Regions from separate parts of the Zoogloea sp. genome, predicted to be linked through region 4. Evidence: predicted binding sites of a transcription regulator. Region 4 holds the regulator's gene; each other region holds the start of a gene.
What was found. The regulator sigma-54, encoded in region 4, starts transcription at its own class of promoters, with help from an activator protein. The targets are predictions, from matches to a motif close to TGGCACGCTTNCTGCTNA.

Region 1: ACE3RX_RS04730 (urease accessory protein UreD) is a predicted target of sigma-54. The motif match lies at 1,761-1,778, and genes of this name have one in related genera.
Region 2: flgB (flagellar basal body rod protein FlgB) is a predicted target of sigma-54. The motif match lies at 1,424-1,441, and genes of this name have one in related genera.
Region 3: nirB (nitrite reductase large subunit NirB) is a predicted target of sigma-54. The motif match lies at 1,826-1,843, and genes of this name have one in related genera.

The regions. Positions count from the first base shown of each region.
Region 1 is NZ_JAYSDK010000005.1:113,055-116,448, forward strand. It holds gene urtE (urea ABC transporter ATP-binding subunit UrtE) at 1-636, shown strand, start outside; gene ACE3RX_RS04730 (urease accessory protein UreD) at 1,789-2,673, shown strand; gene ureA (urease subunit gamma) at 2,771-3,073, shown strand; gene ACE3RX_RS04740 (urease subunit beta) at 3,083-3,388, shown strand; gene ureC (urease subunit alpha) at 3,389-3,394, shown strand, end outside.
Region 2 is NZ_JAYSDK010000031.1:14,449-17,842, forward strand. It holds gene ACE3RX_RS17290 (flagellar hook assembly protein FlgD) at 1-504, opposite strand, end outside; gene flgC (flagellar basal body rod protein FlgC) at 523-927, opposite strand; gene flgB (flagellar basal body rod protein FlgB) at 939-1,343, opposite strand; gene flgA (flagellar basal body P-ring formation chaperone FlgA) at 1,664-2,368, shown strand; gene flgM (flagellar biosynthesis anti-sigma factor FlgM) at 2,456-2,770, shown strand; gene ACE3RX_RS17315 (flagella synthesis protein FlgN) at 2,777-3,256, shown strand; gene motD (flagellar motor protein MotD) at 3,283-3,394, opposite strand, start outside.
Region 3 is NZ_JAYSDK010000004.1:83,325-86,718, forward strand. It holds gene ACE3RX_RS03685 (MmcQ/YjbR family DNA-binding protein) at 1-33, shown strand, start outside; gene ACE3RX_RS03690 (diguanylate cyclase domain-containing protein) at 60-1,586, opposite strand; gene nirB (nitrite reductase large subunit NirB) at 2,067-3,394, shown strand, end outside.
Region 4 is NZ_JAYSDK010000007.1:103,538-106,931, forward strand. It holds gene hprK (HPr(Ser) kinase/phosphatase) at 1-328, opposite strand, end outside; gene ptsN (PTS IIA-like nitrogen regulatory protein PtsN) at 297-782, opposite strand; gene hpf (ribosome hibernation-promoting factor, HPF/YfiA family) at 942-1,265, opposite strand; gene ACE3RX_RS06335 (RNA polymerase factor sigma-54) at 1,282-2,742, opposite strand; gene lptB (LPS export ABC transporter ATP-binding protein) at 2,758-3,394, opposite strand, start outside.

The DNA.
Region 1 (3,394 bases), on a different contig from region 4:
CTCAGCTTCGAGGTGCCGATGGGCAAAGTCACCACCCTGCTCGGGCGCAACGGGGTGGGCAAGACCACGCTGCTCAAGACCCTGATGGGCCTGGTGCCCGCCGCCACCGGCAGCATCGCCCTCGACGGCACCGACATCACCAAGGCCCCCAGCTACGGCCGCGTGCGCGCCGGCATCGGCTACGTGCCCCAGGGCCGCGAGATCTTCCCGCGCCTGACGGTGGAAGAGAACCTCATGATGGGCCTCGCCACCCGGCCTGCCAGCGCCGAAGTGCCGACCCGCATCTTCGAGATGTTCCCGGTGCTCAAGCAGATGATGCGGCGGCGCGGCGGCGACCTCTCCGGCGGCCAGCAGCAACAGCTCGCCATCGGCCGCGCGCTGGCCCCGGGGCCCAAGCTGCTGATCCTCGATGAACCCACTGAGGGCATCCAGCCGTCCATCATCAAGGACATCGAACGGGCGATCCGCGCGCTGGCCGAAACCGGCGAGATGGCGATCCTGCTGGTGGAGCAGTACTACGACTTCGCGCGCTCGCTGGCGGATCACTATTTGTTGATGGAGCGGGGGGAGATCATCAGTGCGGGGCTTGGGGAGGAGATGGAGGCGAATCGGGTGAGGGAGATGTTGTCGGTCTAGCGCGTGGGTTGCCCTTTGCTGGGCGGCTTGCTTTTGTTTTGGCTTGAATCGGCCGGGACTCGCCCCGGCGGGCGACCTTCTTCTTTGCGTCGCCAAAGAAGAAGGCAAGAAAGGCGACCCGTGCCTCACCGGTCGTCCGCTGTGCGGACGACTTCCCTGCGCTGCTCGCAGCAGGCGGCCGTCGCGGAACTCGCCGGCTGCGCCGGCTCAGACAGCCGCGCCGGACTTCCCCGCCTGCTGCTGCGCTGCTCGGCGGTTCAGGACGGGCTTTGGGTTGAGACCGAGCCTCTGCGGAGGCGTTTCTGGGGGCTTGGGGAGTTGGAGTGCGCTTAAGGTTGGAATCGCGCCTGGTTTCGGAGGCTGGTGTGTTCGGACTGTTTCGCTCCATCACCGAGTCTTTCCTGACGCGGAGGCGGTGGAACAGTCTTTCGCAAAGACCGAGCCGAGCCTCTTTACTTATTGGCACCGGCCGTTGAGCGGCCGCCTTTCCTTTCCCCCTCTGATGCGCCGAGTGGAGGGTGGGGCGGGCGGATCAGGGCTGCGCATGTTTGAGCCCGCAGGGCGAGTTTGCGCAGACCCCGCCCGGCACGCCCGGAGCTCGGGCACCCCCGCAGGGGGCGCGGCAGCGGGGCACGTTTCTTTGCCTTCTTTCTTGTCGTGCGACAAGAAAGAAGGTCGCCCGCCGGGGCGAAACCCGGCCAATGCAAAGAAAAACAATGGAAATCCGCCTAGAAAAACCCCAAACAAACACCTTAATGCCCCTATTTGGTGCGTATACGACCACCAGAAGCACACAAGCCGAGCCCGCTACTCCACCAATGAACCATCTTGGTGCATAACCCACCCCCAAATCCCCACTCCTGCCCCAAAACCCTCCGCAAGCCATGCCCGCCAGCTCCACATCCCAGGCTTTTCGCTCCACCCGCGAGGCCCGGAACCCCACGGGCGGCCCGTTTAGCCCGGCTCAACGCGCTTTCAGCCCCACCATCCGGGCTCCGAACGCCATTCGCCACGCGTTGGACGCCCGCCGTGGCCCTCATTGCTCCGCGCCCCGCCCGCAGGGCACCGGATTCCGCCCCGCAAAACGGACATTCGCCGCGAAACCCTGTATCCATGCGGTTTTCCGGCATACCGTTTGCTAATCTCAAGACCATGTTGCTCGCTCCCTTTCCTCCCGCCGAATCGCAGGCGCCATCGCGCCCCGATGCCGGCCACCACCTGAGCTGGCGCGCGCGCCTCGAGCTGGGCTTCGACGCCACGCCCGACGGCCGCACGGTGCTGGCCCACCGCCTGCACGAAGGCCCGCTGCGGGTCCAGAAGGCGCTCTACCCGGAAGGGCCGGCGGTGTGCCATGCCTTGATGCTCCATCCGCCGGCCGGCATTGCCGGCGGCGATGCGCTCACCGTGCAGGTGCAGGTGGGCGAGGGCGCCCATGCGCTGGTCACCACCCCCGGCGCCGGCAAGTGGTATCGCAGCCAGGGGCCGCTGGCCACGCAGCGGCTGGATTTTTCGGTGGCGGCGGGGGGCGTGCTGGAATGGCTGCCGCAGGAGAGCATCGTCTTCGACCGGGTGCGCGGTTTCACCGAGACCACGGTGCGCCTGCACGGCGACGCGGTGTTCGTCGGGCTGGATCTGCTGTGCCTCGGGCGTACCGCGTCCGGCGAGCGGCTGACCGCCGGCAGCCTGCGCCTGGCCTCGCGCATCGAGCGGGACGGGCGGCTGATCTGGAGCGAGCAGGGCGTCATCGAAGGCGGTTCGCGCCTGCTCGATTCGCCGGTCGGCCTGCGCGGCCAACCGGTCACCGGCACGCTGCTGGTGGCGGCGGAAGGTATCGACACGGCGCTGCTGGAGGCTTGCCGGGCGGTAGTGCCGACGGTGGGCGAGGGCGGTGTGACGCGCCTGCCGGGCCTGCTGGTGGCGCGCTACCTGGGGCCGGCCGCCGAGCCGGCGCGGGCCTGGTTCGTGGCCCTGTGGGCGGCGCTGCGTCCGGCGCTGGCGGGCCGTCCTGCCGAGGTGCCACGGATCTGGCATACGTGATATCGGTTTTTGGCAATGGCCGCCGCCGCGGCCGTGCAACTACTATTTCCGGCGCCGGCCAGCGGGCCGCGCTGACCGAACGAGAAAGGGCTCCCGAATGGAACTGACCCCCCGCGAAAAAGACAAGCTGCTGATCTTCACCGCCGGCCTGCTGGCCGAGCGGCGCAAGGCCCGTGGTCTCAAGCTCAACTACCCGGAGGCGGTGGCCTACATCAGCGCCGCCCTCCTCGAAGGCGCCCGCGACGGGCGCACGGTGGCCGAGCTGATGAACTACGGCACCACGCTCTTGACCCGTGCCGACGTGATGGAGGGCGTGCCCGAGCTGATCCCCGAGATCCAGGTGGAAGCCACCTTCCCCGACGGCACCAAGCTGGTCACCGTCCACCAACCCATCGTCTGAGGCCCGCCCATGATCCCCGGTGAAATCGACACCCTAGACGGCGAGCTGGAGCTCAACGTCGGCCGCGCCACGCTGACCCTCGTCGTCGCCAATACCGGCGACCGCCCGATCCAGGTCGGCTCCCACTACCACTTCGCCGAGACCAACGCGGCGCTGGACTTCGACCGCGCCGCCGCGCGGGGCTTCCGCCTCAACATCGCGGCCGGCACCGCGGTGCGCTTCGAGCCGGGCCAGACGCGTACCGTCGAGCTGGTGGCGCTGGATGGCGACCGCAAGGTCTTCGGTTTCAACGCTCATGTGATGGGAGCCCTGTAAATGGCC
Region 2 (3,394 bases), on a different contig from region 4:
CGCAACGGCGCCATTGTTGGTCTTGCCATCCCACGCAAAGTTATAGACGCCCGCCTCGTCGACCGCGCCGAGCTCCATCTTGCGAACCTCGATACCATTGGCATCCTTGATCGTGACCGTCACCTTGTCGGCAGCGCTGGCGACCTCGAAACCACCATAGGCCTTGCTGCTCGACAGGGCCAGGGTGTTGCCGGAGACCATTACGCCCTTGCCCACCAGCGCTGCAGCCTGCAGGGCATCGCTGGACTGGGACTGATCGAGCAGGGAGGTCAGCGTCGCGTTGAGCTTGTCGATGCCATTCACCGTGCTGATCTGTGCCAGTTGCGACGTCATCTGCGCGTTGTCGGTCGGATTGAGCGGATCCTGGTTCTTGAGCTGTTCGGTGAGCAGCTTCAGGAAACGGGTCTGCGCATCGTCGGTCTTGCTGGTGGCCTTCGAGGACTTCTGCAGCCCGGCCAGCACATCGGCAGCGGTAGTCGAGGTCGTGGAATTGACGGTACTCATCATCGTGCTCCGTTACGCTTACTGACCGATGGTCAATGTTTTTTCCATCAGGGACTTTGCGGTCCCCATCACTTCCGCATTGGTCTGGTAGGCCCTGGAAGCGGAGATCATGTTGGTCATTTCTTCGACGACATTCACATTTGGGAGCGCTACATAACCTTCCGCATTGGCCGCCGGGCTCTTCGGATCGTAGGTCATTCGCATCGGCGCGGCGCTCTCCACGACCTGGGTTACGCGCACGCCCTGGGCGCCTGGGCCCGCCATCGGCGTCGCCGCGAACACGACCTGCTTGGCCTTGTACGGCTGGCCATTGCTGGAGGTGATGCTGTCGGCGTTGGCCAGGTTGCTGGCTGTCGTATTGAGACGCAGGGACTGCGCGGTGAGCGCACTGCCAGCCACGTGGAAGACATTGAGCATGCTCACGAACGTTCTCCTTACTGACCCTGGATAGCTTGCTGCATGGAGCGCAGCAGGCCGTTGATGAAAGTCACGCTGGCCTGGTACTGGACGGAATTTTCGGCAAAGGCGCTGCGCTCCACATCCATGCTGACCGTGTTGCCATCAATGGCGCCCTGCTCTTCCGTCCGGTACTTGAGGTTGCCATCCAGCCCCTGCTCCCCGCTGCCCGCCAGGTGACGGGCCGAGGTCGTAGCCATCGGCAGCCCACTAGACTTGCCTCCCAGCGCGCCGTTCAGCGCCTCCCGGAAATCGATATCACGTGCCTTGTAGTTGGGCGTATCGGCATTGGCGATGTTGGATGCGATCACCTGCTGGCGATAAGCCCGCACGTTCAACGCCGTCTGATGAAAGCGCAATGCGTTGTCCAGTCGATCAGCCATTCGATTCACCCCTAAAGTTCGTTTCCGTCGGTGCCGATACACTGTCTGTCACTCAGGGCACCACGGTTTTCGTGCATTTCAATGCAGCTTCCGTGCCAAGCACTCTACGCCGTGAAGCCCCCCTTTGATGGCTCAAACAAGCGGTGAATCCTTCTTCAATTTGAATGGCGCGCACTCCCCTCCGGTCGCAACGGCAAACTTTGCCGCTCGAACCGGCAACTAACGCCTGCCGCCCCACTGCACCGGAAAAGATCTGCGGATTTTTCGCACTCTTCCGGCCGACGTGGTCGAATGAGGACATCCGTCCAATCCCTCAGCCAATGAAGTCCGCCCTGCTCCGTTTAATCCCCGCACTGGCCCTGCCCGTTCTGCTCATCGCGCCACCGCCGGCCAGCGCCCGCCAGGATCCGGCCCCGGTACGCGCCGAGGTCGCACGTTTCCTCAACATCCAGAGCCGCAGCCTGCCGGGCGAGGTCAGCGTCCAGGTGGGCGACTTCGCCGCCGACAACGTGCTGCCCCCCTGCGTCCAGTTGGAGGCCTTCCTGCCCCCCGGGAGCCGACAGTGGGGCCGCCTGACTGTCGGCGTGCGCTGCCTCGCACCGAGTGCTTGGTCCGCCTACGTTCCTGCCGAGGTCCGCGTACGGGGCGTCTATCTGGTAACGGCGATCCCTTTGATGGCTGGCCAGATCGTCGGGCCCGACGACCTCCGCCGCGAAATCGGCGAACTGAGCGCCCAGGCGGCGGACGTGCTGACCGACCCATCCCAGGCCGTGGGCCATGCCGCCCGCATCTCCCTTGCCGCCGGCAAGCCGCTGGCCGCCAGCAACCTGCGCCTGCCGCCGGCCGTCGTCCAGGGACAGCCGGTGAAGGTCATTTCGCGCGGCCCCGGCTTCCAGGTCGCCAACGACGGCACCGCCCTCAGCACGGCCTCCGACGGCCAAGGCGCGCAGGTCCGGCTGAGCACCGGCCAGGTCGTGCGCGGCGTGGCCCGCAATGGCGGATTCGTCGAGATCATCACGCCATGACATTCGCACTCATGCCACTCGTTCAGGTTAAAGTTTTGCTCCGACGAGTCGTAGACCGAGACGAATTCTGGAAGAAAGGACAAGACCGTGAAGATTGAAAACTCAGTCAAAGCGACCGGTGGCCTGCCGTCCAACGACGGGCGAACCCGCGCGACCAAAGACACGCCCCGAACCCAGGCGAACAGCGGCGACACCGACAAGGTCGAGATTTCCTCCCTGTCGTCGCGACTGCAACAGATGGAAGAAACCATTGCCGGCACCCCCGTCGTGGACAGCGCAAAGGTCGACGAAATCAAGCAAGCCATGAGCGAGGGACGCTTTAAGGTGGATACCGGCAAGGTTGCCGACGGGCTGATCGAAAGCGTGCGCCAGATGCTGGCCTCCCAGACCGGACGCGCCTGATAGAGCATGGCCACCGTCGATCAGACCTTCGTTCACCGCCTTGCCGTGCTGATCGGCGAGGAACGTGACGGCCTGCAGAAATTCATCGCCTTGCTGCAGCAGGAAGAGGCCTTGCTGATAGCCGGCAAGATCGACACCCTGACCACCCTCGCGGAAGAGAAGACTGCGCTGTATCGCGCACTGCAGCGCCTGTCGGACGACCGGACGGTGATGTTTGCGCGGGTCGGCGCCCGGGTCAGCAATGAGAACATCCGGCTCGCCCTTGGCAGCCTGCCGGACGCGCTGACGAGCTGGGACGAGGTGATCGCCCTGGCCACAGAAGCGAAAGAGCGCAATCGCGTCAATGGCCAGTTGATCCGAGACCGCCTGCAAAACAACCAGCAGGCCCTCACCACGCTCCTCTCAGCTGCCGAGCACCCTCAGATCTACGGCCAGGACGGCCAATCACGCCCCACTGGCGGCGGCCGCCATCTCGGTTCGGCCTGAGCGCCACCCCTGGTCACCCGATCCGTTCAGCGCCGGCCCCCGCCGGCAACGGCCTCCGGTGCCACAGCCCCCGGCGCTGCAGCTGGCTGCGGAGGGGTAGCGTTCTGCGGCAGGATGGAGTCCGCCACCCCCGACGCC
Region 3 (3,394 bases), on a different contig from region 4:
CAGCAGCCGGAATTTCTTGTTCCGGAAAGCTAAGCCCGACGCCGACGCCCGGCTTCGCTTCAAGCCTGCGCGAAGACCTGGACCCGGTTCCGGCCGGCGCGCTTGGCCTCGTACATGGCTTCATCGGCATGCTTGAGCAATTCGATGCTGCCGAGGCCGTGCTCGGGATAGAGGGCGATGCCGATGCTGGCGGAAATGTTTATGAGATGACGGTCGATCTCGAAGGGCCTGGCGAGGGCTGAGCAGAGTTTTTGCGCCACGGCCAGGGCATCGGGCGCGTCCGTGATGTTGCGCAGGAGCAGGATGAACTCGTCGCCGCCCACCCGCGCCACGGTATCGGATTCGCGCAGGCTGTGGCGCAGGCGGATGGCGACCTGCTGCAGCAAACAGTCGCCGATGCCATGCCCCAGGTTGTCGTTGATCTGCTTGAAGTCGTCCAGGTCCATGAAAATGACCGCCAGTTGCTGGCCATCGCGCTTCGCGTTCACCAACGCCTGCTCGAGGCGATCGGAAAACAGTGCGCGGTTGGGCAGATCGGTCAGCGGATCGTGTTGCGCCAGATGGCGGATGCGCCCCTCTGCCTCCCGGCTCTCGCAGAGGGCAAGGCGCAGGCGATGGTTGATGCGGTAGATGTACATTGCAATGGCGCTGACGCCCGCCAGTAGCGACAGGGCGATATACAGCGTCGTTGGATCATGCGGGGCAGCGGGCTCGTAAAGAAAACCATTCAGGGCGTAGTTGCCAGGCAGCAGCCCGAGATCGGCATAGGTGTTGGCGATGTGGCGCCAGCGCCCACGGTTCATGTAACCGACTTCAACCAGATCGGTACGCATCAGCGACGCCATGCGCTGGGCCTCAAAGAGATAGAAGTCGCGCGGATGCTGCGTGGAGTACTTGGCCAGGAGCAGATCGACGATTTCCTCCGGATGCTGCATTGCATACTGCCAGCCGCGCAGACTGGCCTCCCGGAAGGCACGCACGCGCTCCGGATGGGCCTTCAGTTCCTGCTCGGTGGTGAACAGGTTGTCGCCGTAGAAGTCGATACCGCCGGCCCGTGGCGTATAGACCTGATAGTCGAACTTGGCGCGGTCCAGGTAGTAAGGCTCGTTGCTGACGTAAGCGGAGATGGCGTCGACGCGGCCTTCGATCAGGTCTTCCGGATTGAAGCTGTGGGGCAACTGGACGAGGCGATCGAGCGTGATGCCTTCCTGCTTGAGATAGGCAAACAGCTCATCCGACTGCGGTTCGATCATGACGCGTTTGCCAACGATGTCATGGATGGCCTGGGTACCGCTGTCCTCGCGCGCAATCAGCACCAACGGGGAATGCTGGAATATCACCGCGAGCACGACCACCGGCTTGCCGGACTTGCGGGCCAGCAGCAGGCTGCTGGTTCCTACGCCGTACTGGGCCTGATCGGTCAGGACCGCCTGCAGCGGATCGACGCCCGGCGTGGCTTCACGCAACTGGACATCCAGGCCGGCCTCCCGGTAATAGCCCTTCTCAAGCGCCGCGTAATAGCCGGCAAACTGGAAGGCATGGCTCCACTTGAGCTGCAGGGAGACCTTTTCCAGAGCGTGGGCCATGCCGGCAGGCACCAGCAAGGCAGCGAAAAGCAGCGGCCACAGACAACGACGCAAAACATGACAATGCATTTGCAGAATTATGCGCTGCGCGCCGCCTCACCCCGGCAAATTTTGGTGTCAGATTAACCCTCAGGCCGCCCCGCTCCAAACCCGTGCCCCCTGCACCAGCCAAGTGCATCCCCCGGCGCTTTTCCGCCCCCAAGCCCCGCCCACCGCCCATTTTCCGCCCAATCCGGGGCTGGCCCACCTCTTGCTAAAGAGAAACCAGACCCCGGCTGGCAACGCTGCCGAAGGGGAATTTGCCTCCGCCAACGACGGCGGGATTCGAGTGAGCAGGATGCCCTTGGGCGCCGCTCGCCAGTTCCAACCCGAGTTTGAGCCGCGTTCTGCGGGGGCCCTTGATGCGCCGTGCCATTCACGTCCGTGAATCGCCGGTGATCCTGCGAGGCTTCCGGTGGAGCCGGACTCGCAGGATCGAATATGAAAATCATCGTTGTCGGCCACGGCATGGTGGGCCACAAGTTCCTCGAAGAACTTCACCAACTGGCATCCGTTCCCACTGAAGTCAGCGTGCTCTGCGAGGAGCCGCGCGCGGCTTACGACCGGGTGCATCTGTCCGAATTCTTCGCCGGCAAGAGCGCCGACGAACTGTCCCTGGTGGCGCCCGGCTTCTTCGAGGAGAGCGGCTTTGCGCTGCGCCTGAAGACCCGCGCCAGCGCCATCGACCGCCGCAAGAAGACGGTGACCACCGCCGACGGCGAGGTGCTGTCCTACGACAAGCTGGTGCTGGCCACCGGCTCCGTGCCCTTCGTGCCGCCGCTGCGCGGTGCCGACCGGGCCGACTGCTTCGTCTATCGCACCATCGAAGACCTGGAAGCGATGACCGAGGCCGGCAAGCGCTCGAAGAGCGGCGTGGTGGTCGGCGGCGGCCTGCTCGGCCTGGAATGCGCCAAGGCCCTGCGCGACCTGGGCCTGGAAACCCACGTGGTCGAGTTTGCGCCGCGCCTGATGGCGGTGCAGGTGGACGACGACGGCGGCCGCATCCTGCGCAACAAGATCGAGGAGCTGGGCGTGCATGTGCACACCAGCCGCCACACGACGGAGATCACCGACGGCGCCCGCGCCCGCCACCGCATGGTGTTCGACGACGGCACCTACCTCGAGACCGACATGATCGTGTTCTCCGCCGGCATCCGCCCGCGCGACGAGCTGGCCCGCCAGAACGCACTGGCCGTCGGCGCCCGCGGCGGCATCGCGGTGGACGACCACTGCCGCACGACCGATCCCGACGTGTACGCCATCGGCGAGTGCGCGGCGTGGAAGGACCAGCTGTTCGGCCTCGTCGCCCCCGGCTACGACATGGCCCGCGTGGCGGCCCGCCACATGACCGGCCAGAAGGATGCGGCCTTCGCCGGCGCCGACATGAGCACCAAGCTCAAGCTGATGGGCGTGGATGTGGCCAGCATCGGCGACGCGCAAGGGCGCACCCCCGGCTGCCGCAGCTTCCGCTACATGGACGAGGTGAAGCAGATCTACAAGAAGATCGTCACCAGCGCCGACGGCAAGCAGCTGATCGGCGCGGTGCTGGTCGGCAACGCCGACGAGTACGGCACGCTGCTGCAGATGGCCCTCAACGGCATCGCGCTACCGGCCGACCCGGAATTCCTGATCCTGCCGTCCAGCGACGGCAAGGCCAAGCCCGGCCTGGGCGTGGATGCGCTGCCCGACAGCGCCCAGATCTGTTCCTGCAACAACGTCAGCAAGGGCCAGATCTGCGCGGCGGTGGCCGACGGCGCCACCACCATCGG
Region 4 (3,394 bases):
CAATGTCCTCGTTCGCGCAGAGGGTGCGGATGATGCTCGGGATCTCTTCGTCGTCGGCCACGATGAGGGCCGGCGGGGCGTAGGAGAGGATTTCCCGAACGTGGTGGATGACCTTCTCGCGGGTCTGGCGGCGGGCCCAGGCGAGCTCGGAGGAGCCGAGGATCTGCAGGCGGTCCGGGTGGATCAGGTTGAGGTGGCCGACCATGTCGGCAGGCCAGATACGGTCTTCCGAGACCGAAATGCGGGTCGCCAGGCTGCCGCAGATGTGGCGCAGCCGCAGGCGCTCCAGGTTGTCGTCAAACAGCCGGCTGACCGTCGTCTGACGCATGGCTGCCCCATTGGGCGAAAAGGGCATGGGCAGCCTGTGCATCGGCTGCGCTCATCAGTTGCTCGCGGAAATTGCGGTCGCTAAACATCTGGGCTAGCTCGGACAGCAGCTGGAGGTGGTGCTCGTTGGCCTGTTCGGGAACCAGCAGCACGAACAGCATCGAGACGGGGCGTCCGTCGGGGGCGTCGAAGGGGACAGGGTCGGCGAGGCGGATGAAGGCTCCCAGCGCTTCCTTGAGGCCCTTGATGCGGCCGTGGGGAATGGCGATGCCCTGGCCAAGGCCGGTGGAGCCGAGCTTCTCGCGGGCAAACAGGCTGTCAAAGACGGTGCTGCGGCCGATGCCGTGGTTGTTCTCGAACAGCAGGCCGGCTTGCTCGAAAGCACGCTTCTTGCTGCTCGCCTCGAGTCCGACGACCACATTGGTCGGCGGCAAAAGTTTGGCGATGAGGTTCATGCGAGGACTCTCCCGTGTGCGGAGCGGGCCGACACAGGTTGCCGGTGAAAGGCGATTCAGGAAGATCCGGAGGCGAGGGCCGCCGGGGCCGTTGTGTCAATTGGGGCGCATTATAGCCACAACGGTCCCGGGGAAAAGCGTATTACTTAGCGCCGGGAATCAGGACTCGGCGAGGTGCTGCTTCAGGGAGTCGTGACCGTGGTCGCTGGTCTTGTCCTTGTACTTCAGGACCTGACGGTCGAGCTTGTCGATCAGCCCGTCGATGGCTGCGTACATGTCGGCATCTTCGTTCTCGACGTAGATGTCCTTGCCGCGCACGTGCACGGTGACTTCGGCCTTCTGACGCAGCTTTTCCACCGAGAGGATCACGCCGACGCTGGTGACGTTGTCGAAGTGGCGGATTACGCGATCGAGCTTGGTCGTGACGTACTCGCGGATGGCCGGCGTAACTTCGACGTGATGCCCCGTGATGTTGAGGTTCATGGTTGCTACCTTTCTGTCAGATGGTTTTGCGCAGACTGACCGGCGGAATATCGAGGGACTCGCGGTATTTTGCAATTGTCCGACGTGCCACGACGATACCCTGCTGGCCCAACAACTCGGCAATCTTCGCGTCGGACAAGGGCTTCTTCTTGTCTTCCGCCCCCACGAGCTGGCGAATCAGCGCCCGAATCGCCGTCGAGGAAGCAGCCCCACCGCTGTCGGTGGCAACGTGACTGCCGAAAAAATACTTGAATTCGAAAATGCCCCGCGGCGTGGCCATGTACTTTTGGGTGGTCACTCGCGAAACGGTGGATTCGTGTAGATCCAGCTGTTCGGCAATTTCCCGCAGGGTAAGCGGACGCATTGCCACATCGCCATAATCGAAGAACTGGCGCTGGCGGTCAACGATCGCTTGCGAAACTCGCTGGATGGTGTCGAAACGCTGCTGCACGTTCTTGATCAGCCAGCGCGCTTCCTGCAGGTGGCTCGACAGGGAGCCGCTGGCGCCGCGGTTGTCGCGCAGGATCTGGGCGTACAGCTGGTTGATGCGCAGGCGCGGCATCGCATCCGGGTTGAGGCTGACGACCCAGTTGCTGCGCTGCTTGCGGACCACCACGTCGGGTACCACGTAGCGAGTATCGGCCTGGGAGAACTGGGCGCCGGGGCGCGGGTTGAGGCCGAGGATCAGGGCATGCGCCTCGCGCAGGGTGTCGTCGCTGCAGCGCAGTGCGCGCTTGATCTTCAGGAAGTCGCGGGCGGCCAACAGTTCGAGATGTTCGCTGACGATGGCGATGGCGAGGTCGCGGGCTTCGCTGGTGGGCAGGGTGTGCAGTTGCAGGGCCAGGCACTGGCCCACGTCTTGGGCGCCAATGCCGGCTGGGTCAAGGCTCTGGATCTGGCGGAGAGCGATCTTGAGGTCGTCGAGCTCGATTTCCAGTTCGGGCGGGAGCAGCGGCAGCAGATCGGCCAAGTCCTGGCTGAGGTAGCCGTCGTCGTCGAGTGCCTCGATGAGGAAACGCACCAGGGCCCGGTCCCGGTCGGACAGGGGCGTGAGAGCGACCTGGGCGTCGAGGTGGTCGCGCAGGGACGGCACGGCAGCCTGGAATTCCTGAAAGTCGGTCTCGTCGTCGTCGTCGCGTTGTCCGCCGCTGCCAGCCGCAGCCCATTCGCCAGCTTCGCCGCCGTTGTCGAAATCGTGATCCGGCTCGCGTTCCCGCTCAGCCTCGCGGGATTGCTCCTGCTCGCGTTCGTGGGCGGCCTCGCTGCCGGCCGGCGCCAGCGGGCCGGGTGCCTCGACGCGGCTCGAGCCGAGGTCACCCTCGGGCTCTTCCCGCTCGAGCATGGGGTTCTCCAGGAGGATCTTCTCGATCTCCTGGTTGAGTTCGAGGGTCGACAGCTGCAGCAGCTTGATGGATTGCTGCAGCTGGGGCGTCAGCGCGAGATGCTGGGAGAGTTTGAGCTGGAGGCTGGGCTTCATGAGTCGTATCGGGCCTCAGAGCCTGAAGTGCTCGCCAAGGTACACCTGGCGGACCTGTTCGTTATGAACGATCTCGTCCGGGCGGCCACTGGCCAGCACTTCGCCGGCGTTGATGATGAAGGCACGGTCGCAGATGCCAAGGGTTTCACGGACGTTGTGGTCGGTGATCAACACACCGATCCCCTTGTCCTTCAGGAAGCGGATGATCTTCTGGATGTCGATGACGGCGATCGGATCGACGCCGGCGAAGGGTTCATCCAGCAGGATCAGGCGTGGGTCAGTGGCCAGCGCGCGGGCGATTTCGCAGCGCCGGCGTTCGCCGCCGGACAGGGAGATCGCAGTGCTGTCGCGCAGGTGATCGATGCCCAGTTCGTTCAGCAGCTCGTCGAGGCGGCTGGCGATCTGCGGCTTGGAAAGGTTCTGCAGCTCAAGTACAGCCTGGATGTTCTCGGCTACCGTCAGCTTGCGGAAGACGCTCATCTCCTGCGGCAGGTAGGACAGCCCGAGGCGCGCGCGCTGGTGGATGGGCCGATGGGTCAGCACCTCGTCGTCGAGGGTGATCTCGCCGCCGTCGGCGGCCACCAGGCCGACGATCATGTAGAAGCAGGTGGTCTTGCCTGCGCCATTGGGGCCGAGCAAACCCACTACCTCG